DNA from 2 places in the Pseudoalteromonas sp. SiA1 genome. Region 1 is predicted to be linked to the other one. Evidence: predicted binding sites of a transcription regulator. Region 1 holds the regulator's gene; the other holds the start of a gene.
What was found. Region 1 encodes ArgR, which controls arginine synthesis, uptake and breakdown. Its sites were predicted from a motif close to ANTGAATANNTATTCANT; they were not measured.
Positions count from the first base shown of each region.

Region 1 (17,071 bases):
GGCATTAGCGAATGAGGTTGATGCGAGTACTAAATTAGAACAGCATTTTATCAAATTTCGCGACGCCTATTTACTCGGTAAGCGTAACAAAGGCAGGCCGGAATAAACTGCAAGATGTTGATACGAAAAGGCTGGATTTAATGTTTGTTCATAGTTTGAATGTATATAATCTTGGCTGACCGCTGACCGCTGACCGCTGACCGCTGACCGCTGACCGCTGACCGCTGACCGCTGACCGCTGACCGCTGACCGCTGATTTTCAGGCAAAAGAAAAGCGCGAACCATCTCTAGTCGCGCTTGCGGAATCTTCTAACTTTGTTGCATCCTGCAATTGAACCTAATCAACTCCAATTTTTACGATCCGTGTTATTACAATATTACTTTCTAGTTCTATGTAATATAGGCTATCCGGGCCTGTCTCCATAAATCCCTAAAACATCCTGTAAGGTAAAATCTATTACCTATCCTTATTGCACATCCGAGTGCATTCCTTTTGCTACCATTCCGTTGTGTTGCCCTAAGGCCTGTCCGTTTTATTCCCTATCCTTTAGCAACAACTTTTCCGTGTTGTTATCCATTACGCATCATCCTGATGCTATCCCTTATGCAACATTCCATTGCGATACTCATCCTGAGCCTGTCCTTAAATCCCTGTTATCCTAAAAACCAAACCTTGGTATTCGAGTAGTTAGTCCGTTTCCATTTACTCGGTAAGCGTCGTTGCTTATTTATGGGTTAATTATAGAGAGTGATTTGCAGTAAATGTAGGATAAAACCGCTTATGGTTTTGGTTCTTACAAATGAAATATTTTTAAATTATATAAAATACAATAACTTGCTATGTTTTTGTGGTGTTATACAGAGTGTTTTTACTCATTAGCTGTCATAAGCGTAAGAGATGTCTTACAAGGGTTTTCTTTTTTGGGCGTATTTATCACGAAGTGATTATATAAAGTGTGCACTTTTTAGTTCATCGCGGTAAAATTAATGATAATAATTATTAGTTAGGTAAGACAATATGAAAAAAACACTCGCGCTTGTTGTTGGGTTAATTGCCTCAGCACCGGCTGTTGCAACCGATGTTGTGAATATTTACTCATTTCGACAACCTTTTTTAATTAAACCTATTTTAGACGATTTTACACAGCAAACGGGCATTAAAACCAATGTGGTGTTTGCTAAAAAAGGCTTAATAGAACGTGTAAAGCGTGAAGGTAAACACAGCAAAGCCGATTTAGTTTTAACCTCAAACTTTAGTGCTTTAATTCAATTAGAAGAGCTAAATCTTACGCAAACCATAGAAAGCGAGCTGGTTAATAATAATGTCCCGGCGGCATTTCGTGATGGCGATGGTCAGTGGGTAGCGCTCACTAAGCGCGTGCGTAATGTTTACTCTTCAAAAGAGCGTTTAGGCGCATTGCCTAACCTTACCTACGAAGCGCTTGCTGAGCCGCAATACAAAGGACAAATTTGTACTCGCTCTGGCAAACACCCATATAACTTAGGCCTTGTAGCTTCTATGATTGCTCATCATGGTGAAGCACAGACGAAAACATGGCTTGAGGGTGTAAAAGCTAATTTAGCGCGTAAACCTCAAGGTAACGATCGAGCGCAAGTTAAAGCGGTTAAAGAAGGTTTATGTAATTTAGCCTTAGGTAATAGTTATTACTTGGGAAAAATGCTGCAAGATGAAGCACAAAAACCATGGGCTGAAGCCGTTCATATTAACTTTCCAAATCAAACTGACCGAGGATCACATATAAATGTATCGGGTGCGGTTATTACTAAGTATGCTAAAAACCCTGAAAATGCCTTGAAACTCATAGAGTATATGACAGACAATAAGGCGCAAAATATGTATGCCTCGCTCAATATGGAGTATCCGGTTAAGCCAGGTGTGAAACTTTCTAGTTTGGTTGCATCATGGGGAAGCTTTAAGGAAGACAGCTTACCGCTTGATGAAATTAGCAAATATCGTCCGTTAGCCCTTAAGCTAATTGATGAGGTGAAGTTCGATCTTTAATGACTTATAAATTTCAGCTGTCAAAATGGCAGCTTATTGCATGGTCGACGGGGTTATTGCTGTCGACCCCGTTGTTTTTCCTACTATTAGAATCTTTACAAGGCGACTCAGAGGTATTTACCCACCTGTGGAATACCGTACTGTGGGACTATATAAGCAATACCGTATTACTGGTTTTAGGTGTAGGGTTACTTAGCTGCTTTATTGCGTTACCACTGGGTTGGCTCACCGCTTATTGTCGCTTTCCAGGTAAAAAACAATTTGAATGGGCACTGATGCTGCCTCTTGCCATGCCTACTTATATTATTGCTTATGTGTACACCGATTTACTCGATTATGCGGGGCCGGTACAAATAACTCTAAGAGAGTGGTTTGGTTGGCAGTCGCCAAGTGATTACTGGTTTTTTGATATACGCACCTTACCAGGGGCTATTGTTATGATTGCGCTGGTACTCTACCCGTATTTATATTTAATTTTTAAAACTGCACTGCGAGAACAATCTTTTAAGTTAGTCCAAGCCAGTCAGTTAATGGGGCTAAATGCATGGAAAAGCTTTTTTAAAGTCAGCCTTGTATTATCCCGTGGTGCCATTGTAGCGGCACTTGCTTTGATCAGCATGGAAACCATGGCTGATTTTGCCACCGTAAGCTATTTTGCTGTCAGTACATTAACCACTGCCGTATACGATACCTGGTTTGGCTATTATTCATTAACTGCAGCAGCAAAAATTTCAGGGGTGATGTTGTTATTGCTGTTCTTAGCATTGATCACCGAGCGTTTTAGCCGTCGTAACCAAGCGGTATTTGAGCGTCAATCGAGCGTGAACAGCGAGGCGCTTTATATCCTCAAAGGCAAGTCTGCGTGGCTAGCAACGGGGTTTTGTAGCTTTATTTTAATTATTTCGTTTATTATTCCGATGGTTGTATTGCTCAAATATGCAGTTATGTATTTTGATCAAGCGTGGAATAGTGAGTTTTTTAGCTATGCATGGCAAAGTTTAAAAGTGGCGGCTGTAGTCAGTGTGGTGACTATTATACTGAGTGTTTTAGTGGTGTTTTATCAGCGCATTGCTAAACAAACAAATCCATTAATACCCGGGCGCTTGGCCAGTACGGGCTATGCGTTACCCGGCACAGTATTAGCGATAGCGGTATTGTTGCCACTCACCCTATTAGAAAATACTATCAACCGCACTTTAGCTCCTTATGATTTAGATATTGGTTTATTACTTACTGGCAGCTTACTCACTATTATTTTTGCTTATATAGTGCGGTTTTACGCCGTTGCACACGGAGCTATTGAGTCGAGCTTTTCACGCATTAGTCCCTCCCTTGATATGGCAAGCCAGTCAATGGGAAAAAGCCAAGGGCGCACATTACGCTTAGTGCACTTACCTTTATTACGCCGAGGCTTATTAACCGCCGGTTTATTGGTTTTTATCGAGTGTATGAAAGAGCTACCCGCAGCTTTGTTGTTAAGGCCTTTTGATTTTGAAAGCTTAGCAACTCATGTGTTTCAGTATGTAAGCGATGAACAATTAGAGCTGGCCTCTATATCGGCTTTGTTTATTGTGGTGGTGGGGTTTATTCCGTTATATTTTATTAACCGTTCAATGGAGCAACGTAGCTAAATGAGTAGTTTGATTTTACAAGGCGTGAGCTATGCATATAACGGGACTAAGGTGATAGATAATTTAGATTTAACCTTAGGTAAAGACGAAATAGTGTGTTTACTCGGTGCCAGTGGCTGCGGTAAAACGACCACATTAAAAGCGATTGCAGGTTTAATTGAGGCCAAACAAGGGCAGGTATTTATTGATGGTAAGCTAGTCAGTGATGCTAATACGTTTGTTTCACCAGAGCATCGTAATATTGGCATGATGTTTCAAGACTATGCGTTATTTCCGCATTTAACGGTGGCTAATAATATTGCGTTTGGGCTAAGCGGCATGAGCAAAGCAGATAAACACGCACGCGTTAGTGAAATGCTAAAGCTGGTGCATTTGGTGGGCTGCGCCGATAGGTACCCTCATCAACTCTCTGGTGGGCAACAACAACGAGTAGCGATTGCACGCGCATTAGCTTATAAACCTAGCTTACTGTTACTTGACGAGCCATTTTCTAATATTGATACCCAAGTACGATTTGAGTTAATTGCCGACATTAGGCGCATTATTAAGGCGCAGCAAGTATCGGCTGTGTTTGTTACTCACTCAAAAGAAGAGGCGTTTGCTTTTTCAGATACGCTTGCGGTTATGCACCAAGGTAAAATTGCGCAGCAAGGTACGCCAGAACAGCTTTTTGCTAAACCACGTTCAAAGGAGGTTGCAGAGTTTCTGGGTCAGGGCATATACTTAAGCGCAACCGTATTAACCGCCACTGAATATCAAACGCAGTTTGGGGTGGTTGAATCAATACAGCCACAGCAGCATGGCGTGGCCGATAAGGGCGTTATTTATGTGCGTCCGCATCAACTTGAACTTGTTAGTAATAACGATACGCAACAGCAATCTGAGCGGGTTAGTATATTAAGTAGTCGCTTTATTGGCTCCGCTTATGTATACACTGTGGTTATTGATGAGCAAGAAATAGAAGTTGCAGCCCAGTATGGCCAGTCATTTGAAATTAATGAACAGGTTATAATAAAAATAAAACCGCACACGGTGAATTTTTTTGAATCGTAATTAATCGCTGTGTTTTGCTCTAAAAAGTAAGGAATGACAATGGCGCAAGCGCAATCAGGGATTTGTGCTGAAGCAAACTTACACGGTTTGCACTTATTTTTTAATGTACTTGATGGTCACGACGAATCACTTCGCGCTAAGCTTAAAAAAGTGAGCGATATTGAAGATGAGTTTAGTGATCAATTCTCTGAATCTATGCTTTCTTGTATGGTCGCCATTGGCGCGCAATATTGGCCACACATTCTGCCCGATTATATGCCAAGCGAGCTGCAAAGCTTTCCTAATATCACCCATAGCGATTTTGTGATGAGTGCAAGGCCATGCGATTTATTTGTACAAATCCGCTCAGACAGAGAAGATGTGAACCACCTGTTTGCATTGCAAATATTAAAACTTTTCAACCCTGATGTTGAGCTGGTGGAGCAAATTCGTAATTTTCGTTTTCTAGATGGCCGTGATTTTAATGGTTTTATTTATGCCGGTGATACACCGCATGGTCGTCAAAAACGGGTTACGGCCCTCGTTAATAAGCCTGATAGCTTTGAAGATCAAGGCAGCTATATTCATGTTCAGCGCTATAAGCATGACTTAACGTTATGGCAGCACTTGTCGTTGCAAGAACAAGAACAAATAATGGGGCGTACTCGTCTCGACAATACCCTAATAAGCCCCGCACTTGAAAGCAGCCATGCAACCCGAAGTGAATTAAAAGATGAACAGGGGCAAGCATTATTACTAAATCAAAGTATGCCTTATGGCGACGTGTATGAGCAGGGGATGTTAATGATTACGTGCTCGGCTAAAGGGGATGCGTTCGAGAAAGTACTCAATAGCCGATTAGGGCAGGGGGAGTATTACGACCATTGGCTTGATTTTACTCAAGCAGATATGGGCTCTGCGTTTTTTGCACCCTCAGTGCGATTTCTAAAGCAGCTATAAAACAAGCCAGTAACGGCTACGTATCAGTATAGCCGTAACAGTGATAACCAAACGAGTTTAAACCGTATCAAACAAAATACGCACACGCTCTAATGTGAGGTCTATTTCTGATACTTTCGCTGGCGCAATAAAAATAGTGTCATCGCCGGCAATTGTTCCTAATACGCCATCTGCTTTACCTAATGAGTCAAGTAAACGGGCAATTAGCTGAGCAGCGCCTGGGCTGGTGCGAATAATAATCATCATTTCGTTATGCATAATGTCAATAACTAACTGGCGTAACGGGCTTTTAGCGGTTGGTACACCCATTTCGGCAGGTAAACAGTACACCATTTCTTGTTTTGCATTGCGGGTACGTACCGCGCCAAACTTACTTAACATCCGCGACACTTTACTTTGGCTAATATTATCAAAGCCTTGTTCTTTTAATGCGTCAACTATTTCGCCTTGTGAGCCAAAATTCTCTTCTTTTAAAAGTGCTTTAAAGGCTTTTACCAATGCTTCTTGTTTGTCTTGTGGTTGCATAGTGTCTAATTAGTTATGTTGTCGATACTGCAAATTCTACACAAAAATGCATATTTATGCAGCAGTTGTTTAGGTTTTGCTGCGTTTAAACAGCAAACTTTACAACTATGGTCGAAAATATAGCTAAAATAGGCAGGATAAATTTGTTTTTAGTCGCTAATTTCTTTATCTTATAAACCACAAATATTTCCTTCCTCAAATCACGGAGAATTCCAATGAAAGTTGCTGTATTAGGTGCTGCAGGTGGTATCGGTCAAGCGTTGTCTTTATTATTAAAAACAGGCTTACCAGCTGGTTCAGAATTATCACTATATGATGTTGCGCCAGTAGTTCCTGGTGTTGCTGTTGACCTTTCTCATATCCCAACAGATGTAAAAGTTGAAGGTTTTGGTGCAGATGCACTAGATAAAGCATTAACAGGTTGTGATATTGTTTTAATCCCAGCGGGTATGCCACGTAAGCCAGGTATGGATCGTGCTGATTTATTTAATGTTAACGCTGGTATCATTAAAACATTAGCAGAAGGCATTGTTGCTAACTGTCCTAAAGCGCTTGTAGGTATTATCACTAATCCAGTTAATGGAACTGTACCTATTGTTGCTGAAGTATTCAAAAAAGCAGGTACTTACGATGCTAAGCGTGTATTTGGTATTACAACTTTAGATGTGATCCGTTCTGAAGCGTTTATTGCTGAACTTAAAGGCGTAGACGTAGCAAGTGTTAAAGTACCAGTGATTGGTGGCCACTCAGGCACAACCATTCTACCGTTACTTTCTCAAGTTGAAGGTGTTACTTTCACTGATGAAGAAGTGGCTACACTAACTCCTCGTATCCAAAATGCAGGTACTGAAGTAGTTAATGCTAAAGCGGGCGGTGGTTCTGCAACATTATCTATGGGTGCTGCAGCAGCACGTTTTTGTATGTCTTTAGTTAAAGGCTTACAAGGTGAAGACGTTGTAGATTATGCATACGTTGCTGTTGAAAATGGCGATGCAGAGTACTTTGCACACCCAGTACGTTTAGGCAAAAATGGCGTAGAAGAAATTCTTTCTTACGGCACTTTAAGCGCATTTGAAGAGCAAGCTAAAAATGACATGCTTGAAACGCTGAAAAAAGATATCAAAGAAGGTGTTGATTTTATGGCGTAATAGCCAAAATTAACCCATAAAAAAGCCTGCATTTGCAGGCTTTTTTATTGCTCGGAATTATCTACACAGTATTACTTAGTGGTCGCGGTCAACCGCTATTCTAGCTAAGCTAATTAGTGCTTGCTTGTAACTCGACTCAGCTAAGCAATCTAAACAGGCAATTGCTTTATTAGCTTCTTGCTCGGCTTTTTCCATTGTGAACTCAAGGGCATTGGTATGTTTGAGCGCAGCCAGTATCTCGTTAAGGTGCTCCATACCATTACAGTGCTCAATAGCGTCTCTTATTAACTGTGTTTGATGCTCACTACCGTGTTGCATTGCATATATAAGAGGTAACGTCGGCTTACCTTCAGCTAAATCGTCGCCAATGTTTTTACCAAGTTGGTCGGCATCAGCGTTGTAATCTAAAACATCATCCACTAACTGAAAAGCAGTACCTAAATGCATGCCATACAAATTAAGTGCCTCTAGTACAGTATCGTCTTGCTCAGTAATAATGGCCGCAAGACCCGTCGCTGCTTCAAATAGCTTGGCGGTTTTAGAATAAATAACCTGCATATAACTGGCTTCAGTGGTATCAGGGTCGTTGCAGTTCATTAATTGCAGCACTTCACCTTCAGCAATAATGTTGGTTGCATCAGCCAGTACTTGCATTATTTGCATTTTACCAAGACCCACCATTAGCTGAAACGAGCGGGTGTAAATAAAATCACCCACCAGTACGCTAGCAGCATTACCAAACTCAGCATTTGCTGTAGGTGTGCCACGGCGCAAATTAGATTCATCTACAACATCATCATGTAAAAGCGTTGCGGTATGAATAAATTCAATGATAGTTGCTAGCGTAATGTGATCTTTGCCTTGGTAACCTAGCGCTTTAGCCGCCAAAATAGCCAACATAGGGCGAACGCGTTTGCCACCGCTGTTAACAATATACAAACCAAGTTGATTAACTAACGCCACATCTGAGCGCATTTGCGCATGTATTAGTTGATTGACGTCATTCATATCGCTTTCGATTAACGCCTGGATAGCTTTTATATCCATTGATCTCCGAGCCAATTTTAATGTGTGAACGGCGCAGATTGTACAACAAAAAATGCATTAGCTCGATATTTTGTGATGATTCCTTAAAAAAACACCCTTAAGTAGGTTAAATGATCTATTAACCTTGTGAATAATTGATTAAACATCCTGGTTTAATTTTGAATCACCCCTGGCGGTTAATTGAACTACATAGGCTCGCTTTGCTATTGCTAATTTATTTTCTGTAACCGTTAAAAAGCGCTTGGCAAAGGGGGATTTTAATATAAAATAGGGGAAATATTGAATTGCTCTCAATGCAGCTACTTTTTATTCATTTAATTACAAAAAGAGGCTTGCTAGTTTTTACGCATTAGCGTAAACTTCGCGCCCTATTGAAGAATATTTTAGTTGCGTCGATTTGAGGGCGCACAGACGGAGTTAATTATGTACGCGGTTTTCCAAAGTGGTGGTAAACAGCACCGTGTGACTGAAGGTCAAACAATTCGTCTTGAGAAATTAGACGTTGAAACTGGTGCAGCAGTTGAATTTGATTCAGTACTTTTAGTTGCTGATGGTGAGAAGATCGAGATTGGTGTACCGTTCGTAAACGGTGGTAAAGTAACAGCTGAGGTTGTTTCACACGGTCGCGGTGAGAAGATTAAGGTTGTTAAATTTAGACGACGTAAGCATTCTCGTAAGCAAATGGGCCATCGTCAATGGTTCACAGAAGTTAAAATCACTGGCATTAGCGCTTAATTAGAGGTACTTAGAAATGGCACATAAAAAAGCAGCTGGTAGTACTCGTAACGGTCGCGATTCAGAAAGCAAACGCCTAGGTGTTAAGCGTTTTGGTGGCGAATCAGTTCTAGCGGGTAGCATCATTGTTCGTCAGCGTGGAACTCGTTTCCACCCAGGCGCAAACGTAGGTATCGGTAAAGACCACACTATCTTCGCAAAAGCAGATGGTAAAGTTCAGTTTGAACAAAAAGGTCCTTTAAACCGTAAATACGTAACTATCGTAGCTGAGTAATCAGTAAGGTAGTTAAAAAACCCCGCCTTTGCGGGGTTTTTTGTTTTAAGCATGTTTAAATATATACCCAAGTGTTTTTATGCTCAGTGTGCTCTATAGGCCACTTAGGTATATAATAGAGTTATTAACAAGCCAATCCCTAAAGTGAGTAATCATGAAGTTTGTAGATGAAGTAGAAATTCGCGCAGAAGCTGGTGACGGTGGCAGCGGCATCGTGTCTTTTCGTCGTGAGAAATATGTTCCAGATGGTGGACCTGATGGCGGTGACGGTGGAGACGGTGGTAGTGTTTATCTACAAGCTGATGAAAACTTAAATACCCTTATTGACTATCAATTTGAGCGTTTTCACAGAGCAGAACGCGGTACAAACGGTCAAAGCCGTAATTGTACGGGTAAAAAAGGTGAAGACCTGATCGTTAAAGTGCCTGTTGGTACACGTATTATTGATGTTGATACACAGGAATCATTAGGGGATTTAACCCAAGATGGTCAACGAATTGTGGTTGCAAAAGGCGGTTTCCATGGCTTGGGGAATGCGCGTTTTAAATCAAGTACTAATCGTGCTCCACGTCAAAAAACACTTGGCACACCGGGTGAAGTACGTAACCTTAAGTTAGAGCTAATGCTACTGGCTGATGTCGGCTTACTAGGCTTACCAAATGCAGGTAAATCAACCTTTATCCGCAGTGTGTCAGCTGCAAAACCTAAAGTAGCTGATTATCCATTTACTACGCTGATTCCTAACTTAGGGGTTGTTCGTCCTGAAGCAAACAAATCATTTGTAATTGCTGATATTCCAGGTTTGATTGAAGGCGCGTCAGAGGGTGCGGGATTAGGTATTCGCTTCTTAAAGCATTTAGAGCGTTGTCGTGTGCTTTTACATATTATAGATGTAATGCCAGTTGATGGCTCTAACCCTGTTGATAATGCATTTGCAATCATCAACGAGCTACACCAGTACAGCCCTAAGCTTGCTGAAAAGCCACGCTGGTTAGTATTTAATAAAATTGATTTATTGCCTGAAGATGAAGCCAAAGCCTTATGTGAGCAAATTGCAGAAGAGTTGGGTGAGTCTGAAAATATTTACAGTATTGCTGCAATTAATAAATTAAATACGCAGCCATTAATTCACGACATCATGACGCTACTTGATAACATGCCTAAAGAGAAGTTTGTTGAAGTGGCAGACGAAGAGGTTGAATTTAAGTGGGATACCTACCATCAAAAAGCCACTAAAGGCGATGATGATGACTGGGATGATTGGGATGAAGATGATTACGACGTAGAAGTTGTCTACGAGCGTTAATAATTGTTTATATTTAAAAGGAGCTAACGCTCCTTTTTCTTTGATTAATAATAAAGTATTGGGTATTTAGTGTGATAATTTCAATGATTGCAGCAATGGCAAATAACCGTGTCATTGGCTTAGATAATAAAATGCCATGGCATTTACCTGGTGACCTTCAGCACTTTAAAAAAGTAACCTCTGGTAAACCCGTTATTATGGGGCGCAAAACATTTGAATCAATAGGCCGACCGTTACCTGGGCGACGTAATATTATTATTACTCGTAATAAAGACTATCACGCATCAGGAATTGAAACAGTAACCACACCAGAAGCTGCACTTGAGCTTGTTAATGATGTTGCAGAGGTGATGATAATTGGTGGCGGAAACATCTACCAGCAGTTTTTAGCGCAGGCGCAGCGCTTGTATTTAACCTTTATAGACTTAGATGTTGAAGGGGATACACAATTTCCTGATTATAAAAGTGTTGCAAACTGGCAAATTGAAGATGAAATGTTGATGACGCCCGATGATAAAAATAAATATAGTTATAAGTTCGTAACTTTGAATAAAGTTTCTTAACATTATTGCGAAAATCTGAGCGTGTTGGTACAATATTAAACAGTCGAGTACGAAAAAAGTATTAATATAGGGTGTCCAATCAATGATTAAATTACCAAAGCTAGTTGTAATTGCTGCTATTGCAGCGGGTTCGTTCGCTTATACTGCGCCTGTAAGCGCTGATGATCAGTTAGCTGTTTCAGTCTGTGAATACATTGCCGCTGATGATAAAAATCGTCTGCGTAGCAAACTAAAAAGTTCACGTGTGAAAGTACGTAATATCTATGATGCAGTTTTCTGTAATGGTAACAACTTATTGCGTCACGCTGTTGCAAGTAATGCGGTTGATACGGGTGAGTACATTGTTAAAAACTTATCAAAAAGCTCACTTGAAGATGGCGCAGATATCGCTTGGGCTGAGGCAAATCATGCTGGTTCAGCTTTAATCCCTATTATTAAAGACCGCGCAGGCCTTTAATTAAAAGCTTAATTTAAAAAAACCGCGTTTATACGCGGTTTTTTATTAGTTACTTAAAACATCCTTCTATTGAGTCTTTATCTACCTCTCAATACACCTGACTATTACCCTAATTAAGTCTTTTACATAAAAATGTCATAAAAATTCAATACTCTGTATGAATGTCACTTTTGAGATATGTTTATGCGTGTATCATTTTTTACCCGTCTTTTAGCTATTTTATTAACGTTAGCCAGTGTGTTGCTCGCTGCTACCTTGTTATGGGCAAGTCATACATTACTAAAAATTCAACAACAAGATATTGCTTATAGCCAATTAAAAAATACCATAATGGTCGATCTTGCTGGCCTTTTAGAAGACTACTTGGCACGAGGCAATAGCCAATACCTGACGCAATCTTCAGCTTTAATTGAACAACTTAAAGCGCAGCAGCTAACGGTACTTCCCTCTGAGTTAGAAGTGCGCCTTTCAACACAGCTATTTTTATTAAATAAAGACATTAACGGTAAATACAGAGCACTAGGAAAGCTCTCAGGTAACGAAACTGCGCTTTTAGACAATGCTCTGAGACAAATGGCGGGCTCAGCGTCATCGCTTATTAATTATGTACAAAAAGCATCAACTCAAAGTAGTCATGCTCTAAGCTACAACAAGTTGGCGAGTGATTATTATAGTGAAGTGGTTAATTTATCTTTATCGACCTATCAACTGCTAAATGATTACCAGCCTGAAATTGAAAAAAGCCTGCAACAAAGCGTAAAAAATTTAAATTTACTCGCTGCAAAAATTGTACAGTTGCCTAATTTAGGTGTGATGACTGAGGTTGATGAATTTGCTTTATTTGTAGATGAGGAGCCAGAGGATTTGGCTGCTGATATAAAAGCGGAGTTGGTTAGTTGGCCTAAACGCTATTTACGTGATTTAAGCAGTACTTTATCGCAAGCAAAGCAGCGTAATTCTGGAACGAATGAGTTACGTGAACAAATTAGCGTGTTGTCAAAAACAGTGATTGAGGCAGAGCAAACATTAAAAGCGCAGCAAGATACCGTTAAACAACAAGTATTTTGGGTGTTTGGAATTGCAATAGGTGGTTTAGTAATATTAGCTTTTGGTGTTTATTGGGTGCAACGTAAACAGGTTTTACAGCCTTTGCGGCAACTGCGAGATGGGTTTGCATTTTTAATCGAAAGTAATGAGTTAAAAAATATTACAGTGAATAATCCTAAAACAGAGGTTGGTGAAATAGCGCAGTATTTTAACCTGTTAATTGAGCGCCAGCGTCTGGAGGCGCAAGAAAGAGCGAGTATGCTTGGTGTCGTTAGTGACTTCATGGAGCAAATGAGTGAGCATTTAGAAAAAATAGGGTCAAAAAGCGCGACTAGCTACGAACAAGTTGTTAAAAATGAAAGTTTACTAGTAAATATTCAACATATAGGTGAGCAGGTTAATCATATTAACGCTCAAGCTGCTGAAAATGCTCAAAGTACTTATGAGGCAATGCAGCAAAGTGTTGGTTTTGCTAAAAATATGCTTAATGCGAGTTCTGATACACAGCAACGTATTGAACAAGGTATGCACAGTGTGCAAGAGTTACTGAGCGGCGTACAAGGAGTGAGTAATATAATAACGGTTATTCGCACCATAGCTGAACAAACCAATTTATTAGCACTGAACGCTGCAATAGAATCAGCAAGGGCCGGTGAGCAAGGCCGAGGTTTTGCGGTGGTTGCTGATGAAGTAAGGCAATTAGCCATGCAAACCCAAGGTTCGTTAAAAGAGATTAACGATCAGCTGGCGTTATTAAGTGAGAACTCTCAAATGGTCTATTCACAAATTAATGCGTTAACTGAGGATGCACAGCTACAAACCGAAAATGCCCAAGAGCTTCAAGCAAACTCTGAAGGGGTCGCAAATAATGCTCAGCAGGCAAACACAGTTGCAGTTGAAGCAATGGAGCTTGCAAAACAGCAAAGCAATTTCCTTAGTGACTTTACCCAATCAATGCATAATATGAAAAGCCAAGTAAATGAGTCGAGTGAGTTGGTGTCTGATATTCGCTCGCAGCTAGAGCTGCAAATGGCAACAATTAGAAAGGGATTGGGTTTAGACAGTGATGCAGTTTAATCGCGGTATAAACTCGAAACCGTAAATATTAACCTGTATGCTAAAAGTCTACGTAATTACCCAAAGGATTTAACATGATTGAACAAGGTCAAACAATACCCGCAGTTAGTCTATCTAAGCTAACCGATGACGGTATGCAAACACTGACAAGCAATGAATTATTTGCAGATAAAAAAGTCGTGTTATTTGCAGTGCCAGGCGCTTTTACACCAACGTGTTCGAATGCTCATTTACCTGGATATATCGCGCTAGCCGATAAAATTAAGGCTAAAGGTATTAACGCTATCTATTGTGTATCGGTAAATGATGCATTTGTGATGAAAGCGTGGGGTGAGTCACAAAATGCAGAGCATATAGATATGCTTGCAGACGGTGATGCTAGTTTTACCCGTGCTTTAGGGCTTGAAAAAGATACCGCAGGCTTTGGTGGAATACGCTCAAAACGATACGCGATGGTTGTTGATAATGGTGTTGTTACTGGTCTATTTGTAGAACAAGACAAAGAGTTTGTAATAAGCAGTGCTGAAGCTGTTTTAGCAACGCTTTAACACTGACGACTTTAATCAGAGAATAAAAAGCCGATACAGTGTATCGGCTTTTTTTATCTAAAGAGAGGATGTTTTATGGCTGGTATTGACCGCTTAGCGTTAAACCAGAGAATGTTTGATACGCATTAACACTTAAGTGCCATGTTCCCGCTTGAGGATTACTAAAAGTACAAGTTTCGGCGTTACCATTTTTATATGGACGACAATCATAGCTTGAGCTTGTTGGCTGGCTACCAAATTTTACAAATAAGTCTGCATCACCGGTGCCGCCTGACGTTGTAACAGTAAAGTTTGCCATACCCGCCGGTACATCTAGCGTGTAATGTTTCCACTGACCTGCATTTGCTGTGATATCAGACACTGTGCCGCCACCTGCTTGAGGTGTACCTGAACCACCACCTGTTGAACCACCCGTAATGTTACCGACTAAACTCACGCCACTGTAGGCTGAATAACCACGCAGCATTACATGGTAAGTGCCGGCTGTTGGACTATCAATAGAACATTCTTCACTGTTTCCACCTTTATATGGACGACAATCATAAGTGGTTGAGGTTGGTTTACTACCTGCACGTACATACAAGTCAGCATCCCCTGTGCCACCACTCATAGTGAAAGTAACATTGGTTGCACCACTTGGTACTGTCATAGTGTAAAAGTCTTGTGCACTTGCCGCACCGCTTAAACCGGTTTTGACTTCTCCATCAACAAGTTCGTTATCACCCGTTGTTGGCGGTGTACCACCAGATGCTGCAGCAACCGCAGCGGCCGCATCAACAATACCTGTACCACAGCTGGTACACGTGGCAGAGAATGGACGAGTGGTTGTTTTTAAAATACTTTCTATTTCATCAGGAGTCGCGTTTGGTTTTGCTTGTTTGATCAGTGCAGCAACACCCGCAACATGAGGAGCCGCCATTGAGGTGCCTTGCGAAAAGCCATAACTGTCGCTTGATGGTGTTGTTGAACCCGAATTGTAAGTTGATAACACACCTTCAGAATCATTGGCAAAGCTTTGCGCGCCACCCGGTGCTGCCACATCAATATTACTTCCATAATTTGAGTAATAAGCGCGGCCACCATTACGGCCAACTGATGCAACATTAACAACACCATTACAGTTACCTGGGTTGTAGTTTGCAGAATTATCGTTATCGTTACCTGCAGCAATAACAACAACTGTGCCGTTGTTACGAGCGGTATTAATGGCATTTTGCGTGGTTGAACTACATGCACCCGCACCACCTAAACTCATGTTAATTACATCGGCTGGATTAGCATTTGCTGATGTACCCGATACATTACCACCTGAGGCCCAAATGATACCGTCAGCAATATCTGAGGTTAAACCGCCACATTTACCCAACACACGCACTGGTACTACTTTGGCGTCATAAGCAACACCAGCAACGCCTTCACCGTTATTCGTTACTGCAGCGACAGTGCCTGCAACGTGAGTACCATGCCAACTAGAGCCTTGTGCACCGTTATTACCACATTCACCAGCTGCAACCGCATCCCCTGGATCGCGAGCATCGTTGTCACGGCCATTGCCATCATTGGCGACTGATAGATTAGAGATCATATCGTAGCCTGGTAAAATATTAGCGTTTAAATCAGCGTGAGGGCGGTAGCCCGTATCAAGCACAGCGACAACCACACCACTGCCTGTTGCCGTATCCCAAGCTGTTGGTAAGTTAAGTCCACCGGCTTGCTCATAGTAATGCCATTGATCGCCATAACGCGGGTCATTTGGTGTCGCAAATGGTTTTAGCATTTGATCGACTTCAATATATTCAACATTACCCGAATTAACCATTTCCTGCATGAACTGCTGGGCCTCTTCAGCGTTTAGTTTTTTATCGGCACGCATTACGTGATGGTTATTGAGTGCCATTGCGCGAACATACTTGGCTTTAACTTTGCCTTTTTTTGAGGTGAAGTTTTTTACAAAGCTTTGCGCTTTTTTATTCATCATTGCTGGTGATACATCAGCGGTTGAGGTACTCATCATATCGTTGTTATTCTTATATTTAATGATGAATTGAGTCTCAAAACCACCTTGATTTTGTAACTTAGCTGAGGTTTCTGCCATTGAAGGTGCGATTGCTTGCGCTGGGTTTGCCATGCTTGAGCTGGCAGCAAAGAGTGTACTTATTGTTAGCGCAACAGCGCATTTTTTGAATGAATTATTAGAAGTCATAATTACCCTTAGTTTTATTATTATTTGTGAAAATCCACAAAGCGGGTACAAAGGTAAATGATCTGTTAACTATTTTGAAATATTAAATACGTATGTACCTATTTCATTTAGTTATAACCGCGTATTTAGTGCGCTTTCAGTTGTTTTGTATTTGTTTTATTGCTATTGACGATCCTAATGTATTAGATTTTTTTGGTGTTTTTTATCATTAATTAACTTTTATTGATAAATTAAAAACAATACAAAAGGGGGGTTGACCTTTGCGGGTTAAAACAAGCCTTGTAGGCTAAGTAACAAATCGAGCAAAGCTACCGCGCCCTGTTTACGCTCAAGATAAACACGTTCTGGCTATCTGGTTATTATTGAAACTTTGTTATAATTCACAAAAGTTTTTAAGAGATAACTAAATGACTCACGTTGATGTGATAGTGATTGGTGCCGGAGCCGCTGGTTTAATGTGTGCTGCACAAGCAGGGTATCGCGGCCGAAGCGTCA
Region 1 is NZ_CP076084.1:2,879,520-2,896,590, reverse strand. Features, by position in the region: gene KK487_RS13440 (tRNA-uridine aminocarboxypropyltransferase) at 1-106, shown strand, start outside; gene KK487_RS13435 (Fe(3+) ABC transporter substrate-binding protein) at 1,019-2,023, shown strand; gene KK487_RS13430 (ABC transporter permease) at 2,023-3,654, shown strand; gene KK487_RS13425 (ABC transporter ATP-binding protein) at 3,655-4,707, shown strand; gene KK487_RS13420 (Dyp-type peroxidase) at 4,747-5,646, shown strand; gene argR (transcriptional regulator ArgR) at 5,704-6,171, opposite strand; gene mdh (malate dehydrogenase) at 6,387-7,319, shown strand; gene ispB (octaprenyl diphosphate synthase) at 7,395-8,366, opposite strand; gene rplU (50S ribosomal protein L21) at 8,790-9,101, shown strand; gene rpmA (50S ribosomal protein L27) at 9,118-9,375, shown strand; gene cgtA (Obg family GTPase CgtA) at 9,530-10,681, shown strand; gene folA (type 3 dihydrofolate reductase) at 10,753-11,244, shown strand; gene KK487_RS13380 (DUF3718 domain-containing protein) at 11,327-11,701, shown strand; gene KK487_RS13375 (methyl-accepting chemotaxis protein) at 11,885-13,825, shown strand; gene KK487_RS13370 (peroxiredoxin) at 13,900-14,373, shown strand; gene KK487_RS13365 (S8 family peptidase) at 14,447-16,576, opposite strand; gene KK487_RS13360 (BaiN/RdsA family NAD(P)/FAD-dependent oxidoreductase) at 16,984-17,071, shown strand, end outside.

Region 2 (17,071 bases), 900 kb from region 1:
TCAGTGAGCTCAACATGGCGTTAAGCTCTGTTGATACCAATGATACTACATCGGGTATTTGCCAAGGCTTTATAGGTGGCGGGGTATCTGGCGAGGCATTATTACTTTTAAATGACTCTAGTTTTAAAGAAATAGCCTCACTGATGAATTACGAAGGTGAACTAAACGACAAGGTTGAGTTAGAGTTGCTAATGGATGTAAGTAACATTTTAATAGGCGCTATTTTAACCGGCTTGTCAAAACAGCTCGACATGACCTTTAGCCAAGGGCATCCAATAGTTTTGGGGCAGCATCGGGACGTTTCTGAACTTGTTCAGTCGAATAAGTCGCGCTGGCAACGGACTCTAGCCATAGAAATAAGTTACGGTATTGAAAATCATGATATTAGTTGTGATTTAATGTTGCTCTTTACTGAAGATTCACTAAAAACTTTGAAATACAAAGTTGCTTATCTACTAGAAGATTAAATATTTATGCCAGCTGATTTAGATTTGAATGAAATCCATTGGTTAATGGATATGTTTAATACGGTTGATGTCGGTCTTGTTGTACTCGATCGAGAATACAAAGTGCATGTATGGAATGGTTTTATGGAAAATCATTCTGGTTTGTTACCGAGCGCTGTAAAAGACAAAGACTTATTTGATTTATTTCCGGCCATTGATGAAAAATGGTTTAGAAGTAAATCTGAGTCAGTGTTTGTATTAAAGAATCGTTCATTTACTATTTGGGAGCAGCAGCCGTATATTTTTCGTTTTAAAAACTACCGACCAATTACCGGTAAAGCGGACTATATGTATCAAAATGCCACGTTTATTCCACTTACCAATGTGCGAGGCGAAGTCGAGCATATTTGTATTATTATTTACGATGTGACAGATATTGCGGTTAACAAAAAAGAACTAGAAGAGTTAAATAAAAAACTAGAACAAGTAAGCCAAACAGATAGTTTAACCCAGCTTGCCAATAGAGGGCATTGGGAGCACTTACTGCACCAAGAATTTTTACGAACGAAGCGAAACGAAGGTTGTTGCTCGTTATTAATTTTTGATATTGACCACTTTAAAAAGGTAAATGATGATTTTGGACACAGTGCTGGAGATGAAGCACTTCGTCATATAGCGAGTTTACTGAAAACTGCATTGCGTGAAACAGACATTGCTGGGCGATACGGCGGTGAAGAGTTTGTTGTTACTTTATTAGATACCGATAAACAAGGGGCGATTGTATTTGCTGAACGTTTACGCCAATTAATTGAAACCTCTCCGGCGAAATACAATGAGCACACGGTGCATATGGCCATTAGTGTGGGTATTGCGTGTTTTGATGATCAGTTTAAAGATCACGAACGATGGATTGAAGCTGCCGATAAAGCGCTTTATCATTCAAAAGAAACAGGTCGAAATAAAGTGTCGGTATACGCTGATATAAAAAATGATGCTTAGGCATCATTTTTTAATTGGGGGGTAAAATAAGCAAGTCAGTTTTAAGTAAGCGCATTATTTTTTCTGCAGTATTACCAATGAGTTTTGCTTTAATTCCTACATTCCCAACAGATCCTATAATCACTAAATCAGCATTGAGCTTGGCCGCTAAGCTTGGGATCACCTGCTCAGGTAAACCCGCTTTAATATAAAGTTTGTCGCGTAAGTTATTATCAATAATGAGTTGTTGCTGTGATTGAGGTAATTTCTCAAAGGCATTGACTAGTTGCTCTTCTGAAAATACTAAGCCTAAATCTCTTAATATTGGAGAAATATACACTGTGTAGCCGGCATAAAATTCACAGTCTGTTCGCTGTGCGTATGCTAGGCCATATTTAATAATTGACTGATTAAGCTTATGTTTTGCGGTTTTTTCGCTGGCTAAATCAAGTGCGGCGAGTATGTTGGTATGCTTGCGCCATTTGTTATCTGCCGCTAAATACAAAGCGATGGGCGTAAAGCGGATAAGTTGCCAATCAAGTTCACTAAATTGGCTGTCGCTGTCGATATGGCGTGTTTTTATCACCATTTCGTAATCATCAGTATTAATATCTTCGTTAAGCCACTGCTCGGGGGCTTCATGCCATGCGGTTTGAAAGGTATAACTGCAACCCTCCAGTTCTGCGCTAATCAGTGGCTCCAACTGTGCCCTTAATGATGAAAGGCATTTATCTTGGAGTGAAAGCAATTGTTCTGGCGACAGAGAAAATAAAATATTGCCGGTTTCTTCAAAGCTAAATGCAACAATATCAATATGTTTATTGCCTTGCAGCGCTTTTTGTTTAGCATGCTGCAATGACGTTTTTGCAAATTCAACCGAATCAATCAGTACAAGAAGCTTTTTTTTGTCCATTATTTTTACTCTGTTGTATGGCGTGAATCATCAATTGGACATTGACCAATGGTTGAAATCTCACCAGAATTTGACTCCTGTTCCAGTTTTACCTTAAAGCCCCATAGTCTGTAAAGGTGTTTTAATACCTCCCTATGGGAGTTAGCCAGTGGAACGGCGTTGTGAGGGATATATCGTAGGGTTAAAGAGCGGTCGCCGCGTAAGTCAACATCGTAAACTTGTATGTTAGGCTCATGATTACTAAGGTTATATTGTGTAGAAAGTGCTTCTCTAACCGCTTTGTAGCCATTATCGTCGTGAATAGCGCCTATTTCTAAATGTGGGTTACTAGCATGGTCGACTATGGTGAATAATTTAAAATCCCGAATCAGCTTAGGGGATAAAAATTGGCTAATAAAACTCTCATCTTTGAAATTTTGCATTGCAAAGTGCAGTGTCTCGAGCCAGTCACTGCCCGCATGCTCAGGAAACCAGCGTTTATCTTCTTCTGTTGGGTTTTCACAAATACGACGTATATCAACCATCATATTAAAGCCCAGTGCATAGGGGTTAATACCTGAGTAATAATCGCTATTGTATGGAGGTTGGTACACAACATTAGTATGGCTTTGTAAAAACTCCAACATAAATGAGTCGGTTAGTTTTCCCTCATCATATAAATGGTTCAAAATAGTATAGTGCCAAAAAGTGGCCCAACCTTCATTCATTACTTGGGTTTGTTTTTGCGGATAAAAGTATTGTGATATTTTTCGCACTATCCTGACGATTTCTCGCTGCCATGACTCGAGTAAAGGGGCATTTTTTTCAATAAAGTACAGAATATTTTCCTGTGGCTCTTGCGGGAAGTGGCGTTCGTGTTTTTTTGACTCTTGCTGTTGAGAAGGAATGGTACGCCATAATTCGTTAACTTGTGATTGCAAATACTCAGCCCGTTCTTGCTGGCGTTTTTGCTCTTCAAATAACGAAATTCGTTGTGGACGTTTGTACCTATCAACACCGTAACTCATTAATGCATGACATGAGTCGAGTATGCTTTCTACTTCGGAAATACCGTACTTTTCTTCACAGCGGCTAATATAGTTTTTAGCAAACAATAAATAATCAATAATTGAGCCTGCATCAGTCCATGTTTTAAATAAATAATTCCCTTTAAAAAATGAGTTATGCCCATAGCAAGCATGTGCCATAACCAGTGCCTGCATCGGAAGGGTGTTTTCTTCCATTAGGTAAGCAATACAGGGGTTCGAATTAATCACAATTTCATACGCAAGTCCCATTTGACCGCGTTTATAATTTTGCTCCGTTTGAATAAATTTTTTACCATACGACCAGTGAGTGTAGCCAATGGGCATGCCTACACTTGAGTAGGCATCCATCATTTGTTCTGCGGTGATCACTTCAATTTGGTTAGGATAGGTGTCTAGCTTATAGTGCTCAGCCACACGCGCTATTTCGTCTTGGTATTGTTGCAATAGTTCAAAGGTCCAATCGGGCCCATCACTTATTCGATTATCTTTCATAATGCTACCTCGCTTTGGCTATGCAGCCCCTTGCTGTTGACGACCTTTTTTAAATAGCTCCCTAAATATAGGGTAAATATCTTCAACACCTTGGATATGCTGGATGGCAAAATTACTGTTCGTTTGACTAATGTTTTGATACTCGCGCCATAAACTTTGATGAGCACGTGTGGTAATTTCTATATAGGCAAAATAGCGAACAGCTTTAAGTATTTTATTACGTAAAATGTGCCCACATTGGGGCGTGTCATCGGCCCAATTATCGCCATCAGAAGCTTGTGCTGCGTATATATTCCATTCATCAGAATTATAGCGCTCAGCTATTATTTCATTCATCAGTTTTAGTGCACTTGAAACAATGGTACCGCCTGTTTCTTGTGAATAAAAAAATTCTTGCTCATCAACTTCTTTAGCCTGGGTATGATGGCGAATATACACAACGTCGATGTCTTTGTAGCTGCGAGTTAAAAACTGATAAAGCAAAATGTAAAAGCGTTTTGCCATGTCTTTTGTTGCTTGGTCCATCGAACCTGACACATCCATAATACAAAACATCACCGCTTTACTGGTTGGGTGTGGTTGCTTGTCGTAGTTACGAAAACGTAAGTCGTAATTATCGATAAAGGGCACGGTTTTTATTTGCTGTTTGAGTGTGTCGATTTCTTTTTGTAATAAGGCCACAGCGGCTTTATCACAGTGTGGTTGTTCAAGCAGCAGTGCTAGTTGTCCCTCAAGCTCACTAAGGCGGCGTTTTTTACCTGCGGTCATTGCAATACGACGAGCTAGAGAACCTTGTAATGAGCGCACTACATCAATATTACTGGGCATACCATCGCTGCAAAACCCAGCGCGATGGGTTTTCATTTGTACGAGCTTATCAAGCTGATTTTCTTGCAAGTTAGGGAGTTCTAAATCCTCAAATAACAAATCAAGGTATTCATCTTTAGAGATAGAAAAAACAAATTCATCTTGGCCTTCGCCAGAGTCACTTGCTTCACCTTCGCCTGCGCCACCGCCTTTGCCTCCTTTAGGGCGTTCTATTTTGTCGCCAGTAGAGAACTGATCGTTCCCAGGGTGTATTTGCTCTCTATTACCGCCTCTACCTTGATGAAAAGTAGGTTCACTAATATCGCGCTGCGGAATAGAGATACTCTCTCCAGAGCTTGAATCAGTGACACTGCGTTTATTGATCGCATCAGACACCGCTTCTTTGATCTGCTTTTTATAACGCCTAATAAAACGCTGGCGGTTAACTGTGCTTTTGTTTTTGCCATTTAAACGCCTGTCGATAAAATGCGCCATAATGACCTCCTAAAAACTGCAATTATGAAGGTTATTGCGATTTTCTAACCCGTAAATACCACTCAGATAGCAAGCGCACTTGTTTTTGCGTGTAGCCTTTTTCAACCATACGATTAACAAAGTCCTCATGCTTTTGCTGATCTTCAGCTGATGTTTTTGCATTAAATGAAATAACAGGGAGTAAGTCTTCCGTGTTTGAGAACATTTTTTTCTCAATAACCGTGCGTAGTTTTTCATAACTTGTCCACAGCGGATTTTTGCCATTGTTATGAGCGCGAGCACGCAGTACAAAGTTAACAATTTCATTTCTAAAATCTTTAGGGTTTGAAATACCTGCAGGCTTTTCTATTTTTTCAAGCTCAGCGTTGAGTGCATCACGGTCAAATAATTGCCCTGTATCAGGGTCGCGGTATTCTTGATCTTGAATCCAAAAATCAGCATAAATAACGTAGCGGTCAAAAATATTTTGGCCATATTCTGAATATGACTCTAAGTACGCGGTTTGTAGCTCTTTACCTATAAACTCAACATATTGTGGAATTAAATAGCCTTTTAAAAAGCTTAAATAACGTTCTTCAACCTCGGCACTAAATTGTTCACGCTCAATTTGTTGCTCAAGCACATAAAACAAATGCACAGGGTTGGCGGCCACTTCGGTAGTGTCAAAGTTGAATACTCGCGATAAAATCTTAAACGCAAAACGGGTTGAAAGACCGGTCATGCCCTCATCAACACCAGCATAATCACGATACTCTTGATACGACTTCGCTTTTGGGTCGGTGTCTTTAAGGGTTTCACCATCGTAAACTCGCATCTTAGAGTAAATGCTTGAGTTTTCCGGCTCTTTTAAGCGCGAAAGAGTGGTAAATTGGGCTAAAATTTTAAGTGTACCTGGCGCACAGGGGGCGTTGTAAAGCTCACTGTGTTCAATAAGCTTATCGTAAATTTTAATTTCTTCGGTCACTCGTAAGCAATAAGGGACCTTAACAATATAAACACGGTCTAAAAAGGCTTCGTTGTTTTTATTGTTTTTAAAGGTTTGCCATTCTGATTCATTAGAGTGGGCGAGTATCATGCCGTTAAATGGCAGGGCGCTTATGCCTTCTGTGCCGTTATAGTTACCTTCTTGGGTCGCTGTTAAAAGCGGATGTAACACTTTTATGGGGGCTTTAAACATTTCCACAAATTCCATTAAGCCTTGGTTGGCTAAACATAATGCGCCTGAATAGGCATAAGCATCAGGATCATTTTGTGCAAAGTGTTCAAGTTGGCGAATATCTACCTTACCAACAAGAGCAGAAATATCTTGATTGTTTTCATCTCCGGGCTCTGTTTTAGCAATCGCAACTTGATTTAAAATTGATGGGAAGCGTTTAACCACTCTAAATTGACTAATATCACCATTAAATTCTTGTAAACGTTTTGCGGCCCATGGCGACATTACCGTTTTGAGGTAACGAGACTTAATTCCATATTCTTTTTCGAGTAGGCTGGCATCTTCAACGGGATCAAATAATGCCAGCGGATGGTCATTAACCGGGGAGCCCTTAATTGCATAAATAGGCACTTGTTGCATTAAATACTTTAGCTTTTCAGCAATCGATGACTTACCGCCACCCACCGGACCAAGCAAGTAAAGCACTTGTTTACACTCTTCTAATCCTTGCGCGGCGTGTTTTAGATAAGAAACAATTTGCTCAATGGCGTCTTCCATACCATAAAAATCGGCAAATGCAGGGTAACGTGCAACAACACGGTTCGAAAATAAGCGACTTAAACGAGTATCGGTAGCGGTATCTACCATTTTAGGCTCGCCAATGGCCATCAGTAATCTTTCAGGAGCACTGGCATAAGCAGACTTATCGGTTTTACAAATTTCTAGAAACTCAGCAACACTGTACTCTTCTTCTTGTGTTGATTCATAACGTGCTTGGTAGTGATCAAAAATAGTCATAATGACCTCCGAAACCTACTTGGAAAATGTACTCACTATTTAAAGTCTAGTCACGAATTTAAATTTTTGTGCAATAAAATTAAAAATTTATATGAAAAATGATCATGATGCACTTTTAGAAAACAACCTACGTATAACCCTAATCAAATAAAGTAGCGGACATAAAAAAAGACGCCTAAGCGTCTTTTTAAAGATTAGTTTAAAACTAATTATGCGAAGTTAGCGTTCGCGAATTCCCAGTTAACGAGTGACCAGAAACCTTTAAGGTAATCTGGACGCACGTTACGGTAATCAATGTAGTATGCGTGTTCCCATAAATCCACGGTTAGGATTGGTGTAACACCTGCATCTGTTAATGGTGTTGCAGCGTTAGATGTATTAACGATGTCTAGTGAACCATCAGCTAGTTTAACTAACCAAGTCCAGCTTGAACCAAAGTTATTTACTGCTTTGTCGTTTAACGCGTCTTTAAATGCGTCAAATGAGCCCCATTTAGCGTTAATTGCATCAGCAATTGCACCTGTTGGAGCGCCACCGCCATTTGGAGATAGGCTGTTCCAGTAGAAAGTGTGGTTCCAGATTTGAGCAGCGTTGTTAAATACACCGCCTTCTGAAGAACATACGATTTCTTCAAGTGATTTACCTTCAAACTCAGTGCCTGGGATTAAACCGTTAAGTTTAGTCACATAAGTATTGTGGTGTTTACCATGGTGAAACTCTAACGTTTCTTGCGAAATATGTGGCTCAAGTGCATCAATTGCATACGGTAGTGACGGTAGTTCAAATGCCATTTTTTATCTCCATCTTCTTTTGGTTGATAGTCTATTTAGTAATACGTAATGCCTGCGCAAACAGGGCACTTATCTATACCAAACAGGAATATAGTGTTACTATAATTGTTGAGTATTTTACTCAAGTTTTAGCAAACAGCAATGCTCTTGCTAAAGCTATTTAAGATTGAGGCTTTAATTGCCTATGTTAATCTATATATCTGAGGCCACAGTGAAACTTTTTCAAGGCCTAATGTGTTCGCTATCGTCATTTTGAGGTTGTAAATGGAAACCATCGATAAAATTAAACAGCAAATTGCTGAAAACCCAATCATCTTATACATGAAAGGATCACCAAAACTGCCTAATTGTGGTTTTTCTTCACAAGCATCACAAGCATTAATGTCGTGCGGTGAACCGTTTGCATATGTGGATATTTTACTTAATCCAGACATTCGTGCAGAGCTTCCTGCTTACGCTAACTGGCCTACCTTCCCGCAACTTTGGGTTGAAGGCGAGTTAATTGGTGGCTGTGACATTATCATTGAAATGTTTCAACGTGGTGAATTACAACCACTGATTGCTGAAACAGCTGCAAAGCATAAACCTGCAGACGCTGAATAAGCGTTTAGGTAAAAAAAGCTGCAATTTGCAGCTTTTTTTATGTCTAGCGTAAGCTTAAATAGCACTGAACCTGCCGATTTCACAATGGTATAGGCTGATTTTCCTATGATGGGGATTTAATTCTCAGCCGATCCAATAACCTGTCGATATAATACCCACCTCAAACAATTTGCTGCCATTAAAAGCTGTAAAAGTAACGAACAGTATTAGGGTCTGTTGACCTTTCAAGGTTAAATTTGCAGCAGTCTGTTTGGTATTTAGGCAAGGCAGAGCCTATGTGGTGTGGTATTCCTCATAAATAGGCGATAACGCAGCATCAATAACAAACAGGCGCTGAACTTCGGGTTCTGCCTAGGGACGATTTACTCTTTGTTGCTCGGTTTTTACTTAGTCCACTAGGTTACAAACCTCGCGCCGAGATTAAACCGCCCCTAGTTTGAACAAATTGTAATCCGCAAAGGTCAACAGACCCTAAGCTTTTCTTATCGTTTTTGCTTAATTAACTTAATTATTTTGTGCACAGGCATCTTTTTTCATCACCGTTCCTTGGCGTTAATACTTATTCAAAGTAAGCCATATGCGCAGGCCATAGTTGATAAAATTAAAAATAATTCACTCGTAAACAGTGCTAGCTTACTCAAAAGTGAGCCTATTTTTACGCAGTCAAGTGAGATGTTAACTTTTAGTATGTTGATTTTAAAGTGCTTTATATTTAATGACTGTGTTCATAGCAGTCACTGTTTTTGCTTAGGTGGCCAAACAAAGTTTACCTATAGGTAAGGTAGATAAAACGTCAGTAGATGCATAATATGAAAGCAAATACTGGTAACTATTAAATAATATATGCATTAATTTAAACCACTGTAAAAAACTATTAATTAATTTGCTTGTAAAAGGTAAATATCAGCAAGTTAATAAAGAATAAAATACGGCTATGAATAATTATTCATTATTTGCATGGTTTACGTTTACGTAAACTGACTATTGAGGGGGGGTTATTTACAAGTTCTTAAAAATAACACCGGTGTCATTAAAGTTTTCGATCCAATATCTACTCAAATGTTAATATTTAGCATTATTTTATGATTTTTAATGAAGTTGAAATATATTCAATATAATGAATATGTATTCAGAAAGATATTGACTCAGGTTAGGAATAACGCTAATTTTGATCGTCTGTTAGCAAATCGTCGAGCCGTTCATCCACGTTAACAGTGCAGCAAGGGGAGGGGTCCATGTTATATGACTCAAAACTAGAAAAAGATAATTGTGGCTTTGGCTTAATAGCCCAAGTTAATAACCAAGCGAGTCACCGACTCATCCGTACGGCGATCACCGGTTTAGATCGCATGCAGCACCGCGGCGGTATATCTGCTGATGGTAAAACGGGTGATGGTTGTGGCTTGTTACTTCAAAAACCAGACAGCTTCTTTCGTGCTATTGCTGCTGAAAATAATTGGCATTTAGGTAAAAATTACGCCGTTGGGATGATTTTCCTCAATGCTGATCCGGTATTAGCACAAGCAGCTAAAGATGTTTTAAGCGAAGAACTAGAAAAAGAAACGCTTAATATTTTAGGTTGGCGTGTTGTCCCTACCGATCCATCAATGTTAGGACCTATAGCCCTAAAGCAATTGCCTGGGTTTGAACAAATTTTTATTAGTGCGCCAGAAGGGTGGCGTTCTAAAGATTTAGAGCGACGTTTATATGTTGCACGTCGTCGTGCAGAAAAGCGCTTGATGGATGATGAATCATTTTATATTGCGAGCTTATCTGGGCTAGTCACCATCTATAAAGGCTTAATGATGCCTGCTGACTTGCCAAATTTTTATCTCGATCTTGCTGATATTCGCATGACCAGTGCTATTTGTGTTTTTCATCAACGCTTCTCTACAAACACACAGCCTCGCTGGCCTTTAGCGCAACCATTTCGTTATTTAGCGCACAATGGTGAAATTAATACTATTGAAGGTAACCGCCAGTGGGCCCGTGCACGCTCTTATAAATTTGCTTCGCCGCTTATTCCTGATTTACAAAGCGCAGCGCCGTTTGTTAATGAAACAGGGTCTGACTCATCTAGCCTCGATAATATGCTAGAGCTGTTTTTAGCTGGTGGTATGGATTTATTCCGTGCGATGCGCATGCTAGTGCCGCCAGCATGGCAAAAAAACCGTGCTATGGATGACGACTTACGTGCATTCTATGATTTTAATTCGATGCATATGGAACCGTGGGATGGCCCTGCAGGCATCGTTATGTCGGATGGGCGTTTTGCAGCCTGTAACCTAGACCGAAATGGTTTACGTCCAGCGCGTTATATTATTACTCAAGATGGCTTTATTACTTTAGCCTCTGAAGTGGGTATATGGGATTACACCGCTGACGAAGTGGTCGAAAAAGGACGTGTTGGCCCGGGCGAACTCCTCGTTATTGATACTAAATTGGGTAAAATTTGGCATTCAGATGAAATTGACCAAGATTTAAAATCACGCCACCCTTATAAGTCGTGGTTAGAAGAAAACGTTAAACGATTAACGCCTTTTGAAGCACTTACCGAGCAAGATGCGGGCAATCGCTCATTTGATGATGAAACCCTTGTCAAATACCAAAAGATGTTTGGCTATACTAACGAAGAGCTAGACAGCGTCATTCGTGTCATGGGTGAAAATGGGCAAGAAGCCACTGGCTCAATGGGTGACGATACGCCGTTTGCCGTACTGAGTGAAGGGCACCGTTCACTTTATGATTATTTCCGTCAAAAGTTTGCTCAGGTTACTAATCCGCCAATTGATCCGTTACGTGAAAACCATGTAATGTCGCTTGCAACGTGTATTGGCAGTGAGCAAAACGTATTTAATGAAACAACAGGGCACGCTAAACGCCTGCAATTTGATACGCCTATTTTAATGTACGCTGATATGCAGCAGCTACTTAACGCCGATGAAGCGCACTACAGCTATTGTAAGATTGATATTACTTACACCGTAGAAGAAGGCCTTGAGAATGCGGTTAAGCGCATCTGTGATGAAGCACAAGCAAAAGCCGCATCTGGCTGCATTATGCTGGTATTAACGGATCGTAACTTTGATGACAATCAATTACCTATCCCTGCTGCTATGGCGGTGGGTGCGGTACAAAAACGCTTGGTAGATAATAACTTACGCTGTGAGTCAAATATTATTATTGAAACTGGCAGCGTTCGCGATGCGCATCAATTTGCGGTACTACTTGGATTTGGTGCAACCGCAATTTACCCGTATTTAGCGTACGAGTCACTTGTGGCTATGAGCGATACCAAGGTAATTAATAAGTCATACTGTGAAGTTACACTGGCTTATCGTCAAGCAATTAATAAAGGCTTGTACAAAATCATGTCTAAAATGGGCATTAGTACCGTGGCTTCATATCGTTGTTCAATGCTGTTTGAAGCCGTTGGTCTATCGGACGCTATTGTTGAGATGTGTTTTAAAGGCGTGGCGAGTCGTATTAAAGGGGCGTGTTTTAGCGACTTTGATGACGATCAGCAAAGCTTGCATAAACTGGCGTTTAGTAAACGTAAATTATTAAGCCATGGTGGTTTATTTAAGTACGTACACGGCGGCGAGTACCATGCTTACAACCCTGATGTGATTCAAACGTTACAAAAAGCAGTACGTAGCGGCGAGTACAGTGATTACAGCGAATACGCAAAGCTAGTTAATCACCGTCCAGTCGCGACTCTGCGCGATATGTTGGCTTTAAAACTGCCAGAAAAGGGTATAAGCATTGATGAGGTAGAGCCTGCCACTGAGCTTTATAAACGGTTTGACTCAGCCGCCATGAGTATTGGTGCATTATCACCAGAGGCGCATGAAGCACTTGCAATTGCCATGAATCGTTTAGGTGGCTGCTCAAACTCTGGTGAAGGTGGCGAAGACAAACTTCGTTACGGTACAGAAAAAAATTCACGTATTAAACAAGTAGCTTCGGGTCGATTTGGTGTCACCCCACATTACTTACGTAGCGCTGATGTTATTCAAATAAAAGTGGCACAAGGCGCTAAACCTGGGGAAGGCGGACAATTACCGGGTGAAAAAGTCACTCCCTATATTGCCAAGCTTCGTTACTCGGTACCGGGTGTGACTCTTATTTCACCTCCGCCGCATCACGATATTTATTCTATCGAAGATTTAGCCCAGCTGATTTTTGACTTAAAACAAGTAAACCCGAATGCATTGATTTCAGTAAAACTGGTATCTGAACCGGGTGTTGGCACAATTGCAACCGGTGTAGCAAAAGCGTATGCCGACTTAATTACTATTTCAGGCTATGATGGTGGCACAGGTGCAAGTCCATTAACCTCAGTTAAATACGCTGGCAGCCCATGGGAGTTGGGACTTGCTGAAACACAACAAGCATTGGTAGAAAATGGCCTTCGCCATCGTATTCGCCTGCAAACAGATGGCGGTTTAAAAACCGGCCTTGATATCATCAAAGCGGCCATTTTAGGCGCCGAAAGTTTTGGCTTTGGCACAGGGCCTATGGTTGCATTAGGCTGTAAATACTTACGAATCTGTCACTTAAATAACTGTGCGACAGGTGTGGCAACACAAGACGAAACATTACGTCAAAAGCATTATCATGGTCTGCCAGAAATGGCGATGAATTACTTTAAGTTCATTGCTCAAGAAGCGCGCGAAATTATGGCAAGTTTAGGGGTTGCAAACCTAACCGATTTAATTGGTCGCTTAGACTTACTCGAAGCCATTGAAGGCAAAACAGCGAAGCAGCAAAAAATAGATTTATCAGCGGTTATCGCTCAGCCAAATAATCCAACGGGTGAAACTTTGTTTTGCAGTGCACCAAATAGCTCGCATTATTTAGGTGAGTTAAATGAGAACTTACTTGGTAAGGCACAAGAGGCAATAGATAACTCAAGCGGCATTTCATTAGTAAGTCGTATTTGTAATACCGACAGATCAGTAGGTGCCATGCTTTCTGGGTATATTGCTGATAAACACGGTAATCAAGGCATGGCCGCAGATCCGGTAGTTATTGAATTACATGGTACAGCTGGTCAGTCATTCGGTGTATGGAATGCCGGTGGCCTTGAAATGACTTTGGTTGGCGATGCTAACGATTACGTTGGTAAAGGCATGGCTGGCGGTAAGCTAGTTATTCGCCCACCATTGGGTTCGTCATTTGAAAGTCATAAAGCAACAATTATTGGCAATACCTGTTTATATGGTGCAACCGGCGGTAAATTGTTTGCAGCAGGATGTGCAGGCGAGCGTTTTGCTGTACGTAACTCAGGCGTGCAAGCTGTTGTTGAGGGCGTAGGTGATAACGGTTGTGAATACATGACCGGTGGCGTTGTGTGTGTACTTGGTAATGTAGGAGTGAACTTTGGTGCAGGTATGACCGGTGGTTTCGCTTACATTTTAGATGAACGAGGTGATTTTGAGAAACGCATTAACCCAGAGTTGGTTGAAGTGGTTACTTTAGATGACTTAAGTTCACATCAAGAGCATTTACGCGGCTTAATTGCTGATCATTTAGAGCTAACAGGCTCATGCAGAGCAGAAACTATTTTAGCTAACTTTGAACTTTATTTACCGATGTTCAAATTAGTAAAACCTAAATCAAGTGACGTAAAAAGTTTACTCGGGCACCGCGCTCGCAGTAGCGCCGAACTACGTGTTCAGGCGCAATAAGGGGGCAGTATGAGCGAAAATGTATATCAATTTATAGACGTGCAGCGTGTAGACCCACGCAAAAAACCAATCTCGTCGCGTAAAAAATCGTTCGTAGAAATTTATGAACCCTTTTCAGAAAATCAGGTTAATTCACAAGCGGATCGTTGCCTTGATTGTGGTAACCCTTATTGTGAGTGGAAATGTCCAGTACATAATTATATTCCACAATGGTTAAAACTGATCCGTACAGGGCGTATTTTAGAGGCCGCTGAGCTATCGCACCGTACTAACAGTTTGCCAGAAGTGTGTGGACGAGTATGCCCGCAAGACCGCTTATGCGAAGGCTCATGTACATTAGATGAAGAGTTTGGTGCAGTAACAATCGGTAATATTGAAAAATACATCACCGACACCGCGTTTAAAATGGGCTGGAAACCAGACATGTCCTATGTGACATGGACTGATAAAAAAGTTGCCATTATTGGCGCAGGGCCTGCGGGCCTAGGCTGTGCAGATATCTTAGTGCGTAATGGCGTAAAGCCTGTGGTATTTGACCGTCACCCTGAAATTGGTGGGCTGTTAACCTTTGGTATTCCTTCTTTTAAATTAGAAAAAGAAGTCATGCAAAAACGTCGCGAAATATTTACCGAAATGGGTGTTGAATTCAAGCTTAATGTCGAAGTAGGTAAAGACATTAGCATGGATGAAATACTTAATGAGTATGACGCTGTATTTTTGGGCGTGGGGACTTATCAGAGTATGCGAGCGGGGCTTGAGAACGAAGATGCACCGGGAGTACATGATGCCCTGCCATTTTTAATTGGTAACACTAATCGTGTTATGGGTTACGATGAGTCTAAACAAGCTTGCATTGATATGGCAAACCAAAAAGTAGTGGTACTAGGTGGTGGTGATACAGCAATGGACTGTGTGCGTACCTCTATTCGTCATAACGCGTTAAAAGTAACGTGTGCTTATCGTCGTGATGAAGAGAACATGCCTGGTTCAAAACGCGAAGTAAAAAATGCCAAAGAAGAGGGCGTCATTTTTACTTATAACGTTCAGCCTAAAGGGATTGTGCTTGATGACAAAGGTGCTGTAGCCGGTGTTAAAATGGTAAAAACTCAGCTTGGCGAGGCAGATGAAAACGGCCGCCGTCGCGCTGAGGAAGTACCGGGTTCAGAGCATATTATTGAAGCCACACAAGTGATTATGGCATTTGGTTTTAAGCCACATAAAATGGATTGGCTAGAGCAGTACGACGTAGAAATTAACCACTGGGGTGGTATTAATGCACCCGAGCAAGGTGAATTTACACATCAAACCACTAATCCTAAAATATTTGCTGGTGGCGATATTGTTCGTGGTTCAGACTTAGTGGTCACCGCTATATTTGAGGGGCGTAACGCTGCAGAAGGCATTATGGATTATTTAAAAGTGTAAATAATGCTTTTGTTAGAATGGAGTCAAAAGCAAACCTTCGGGTTTGCTTTTTTTATTTCCTCAGTTTTACAAACAAAGGTAAATATTTATGGTTCCATAGTCGGTGTTTAAGGTCTACAAAAAGGGACGTAGGTTTTGACCTAGCTATTTACAATTATAAGATTTTACAAATAAAAAAGCCCGCAATACATAGATTGTGGGCTTTTTTAAACGCGCTGTTAGTTAATCCATCGAGAAGTGATCTAGGCTCGGTTTCACTCTGGCTTGTCGGCGTTTCACACTTTTATAGCAAATAACGTTACAAACAAGCTGTAGGCCAATAACTAACCAACTTAGTGTTATTAAGCCACTAATAGCTGTGCGGCTAAAAACTAACATAACAGCAATAACAATATGTACAATTAATGCCACATTTAAAAAGCGATATAAGCTCTGCTTAAATTGTGTATGTTTAAACTTACTAAAAACAGCCAAAAGTATACTGACAATCAGTAGCAGCCAGTTAATTGCTAAGCCAAAATAAATGACCGTCGTTTGCATTAATGTATCCTCATCGTATCAAGGTAACGCACTATAAAGCGATTCACTTTATCCGTGCGCTTTTATAAGCTCTTTTGCATTTGCTTTAGCTGTTTTGCTAATGTTATCACCACCCAGTAATCGAGCAATCTCATTTACTCGACCATCTTTATTCAATGCCAGCATATGCGTAAATGTTTCACCGTCTGCAATTTCTTTGGCAACAAAAAACTGCTGATGAGCGCTACTGGCCACTTGCGGTAAATGGGTTACACAAATTACTTGCGTAGACTTACCTAGTTGGCGCAGTAGTTTACCAACAGCAGCAGCTGTTGGGCCAGAAATACCAACATCCACTTCATCAAATATAAGCGTAGGGGTCGTGACTTTTTGCGCAATAATAACCTGAATAGCCAAACTAATGCGTGATAGCTCACCACCCGAGGCTACTTTTGCTAAAGGTTGCAATGGTTGCCCTGGGTTTGTTGATACTAAAAACGAAACATTATCAAAGCCTAAGCTATTTGGAGCGCGATCGTTTTGTGCAGTCAATGCTATTTCAAATACGCCATTTTCCATAGATAGATTAGCCATGCTTTCGCTGATCAATCCATTTAATGTATTCGCATACTGGTGGCGACTTGCACTTAATTGTTCACTGGCGTTTTGATAATCCTCAAGGGCATGTTCAATTTCACCTTCAAGTTGCTCAAGACGTGAGCTGTTATTACTTATCGACTCAAGCTCTTGTGCAATAGTTTGATGAAATCCAACGAGCTCTTGGGGTTTTATATGGTGTTTTCTGGCTAAGTCCATTGCACCACTGAGTCTATTTTCTACTTCAGTTAATCGCTGAGGATCCAAGTCGGCTTGTTCAGTGTAATTACGAACTTCTCGGCTTGCTTCTTCAACTTGAACAGCGGCTTC
Region 2 is NZ_CP076084.1:1,978,248-1,995,318, reverse strand. Features, by position in the region: gene KK487_RS09140 (response regulator) at 1-467, shown strand, start outside; gene KK487_RS09135 (sensor domain-containing diguanylate cyclase) at 474-1,445, shown strand; gene KK487_RS09130 (universal stress protein) at 1,456-2,337, opposite strand; gene KK487_RS09125 (SpoVR family protein) at 2,343-3,857, opposite strand; gene KK487_RS09120 (YeaH/YhbH family protein) at 3,876-5,159, opposite strand; gene KK487_RS09115 (PrkA family serine protein kinase) at 5,191-7,113, opposite strand; gene KK487_RS09110 (superoxide dismutase) at 7,323-7,904, opposite strand; gene KK487_RS09105 (Grx4 family monothiol glutaredoxin) at 8,169-8,507, shown strand; gene gltB (glutamate synthase large subunit) at 9,743-14,200, shown strand; gene KK487_RS09095 (glutamate synthase small subunit GltD family protein) at 14,210-15,625, shown strand; gene KK487_RS09090 (hypothetical protein) at 15,848-16,165, opposite strand; gene recN (DNA repair protein RecN) at 16,214-17,071, opposite strand, start outside.
Region 2: gltB (glutamate synthase large subunit) is a predicted target of ArgR. The motif match lies at 9,624-9,641, and genes of this name have one in related genera.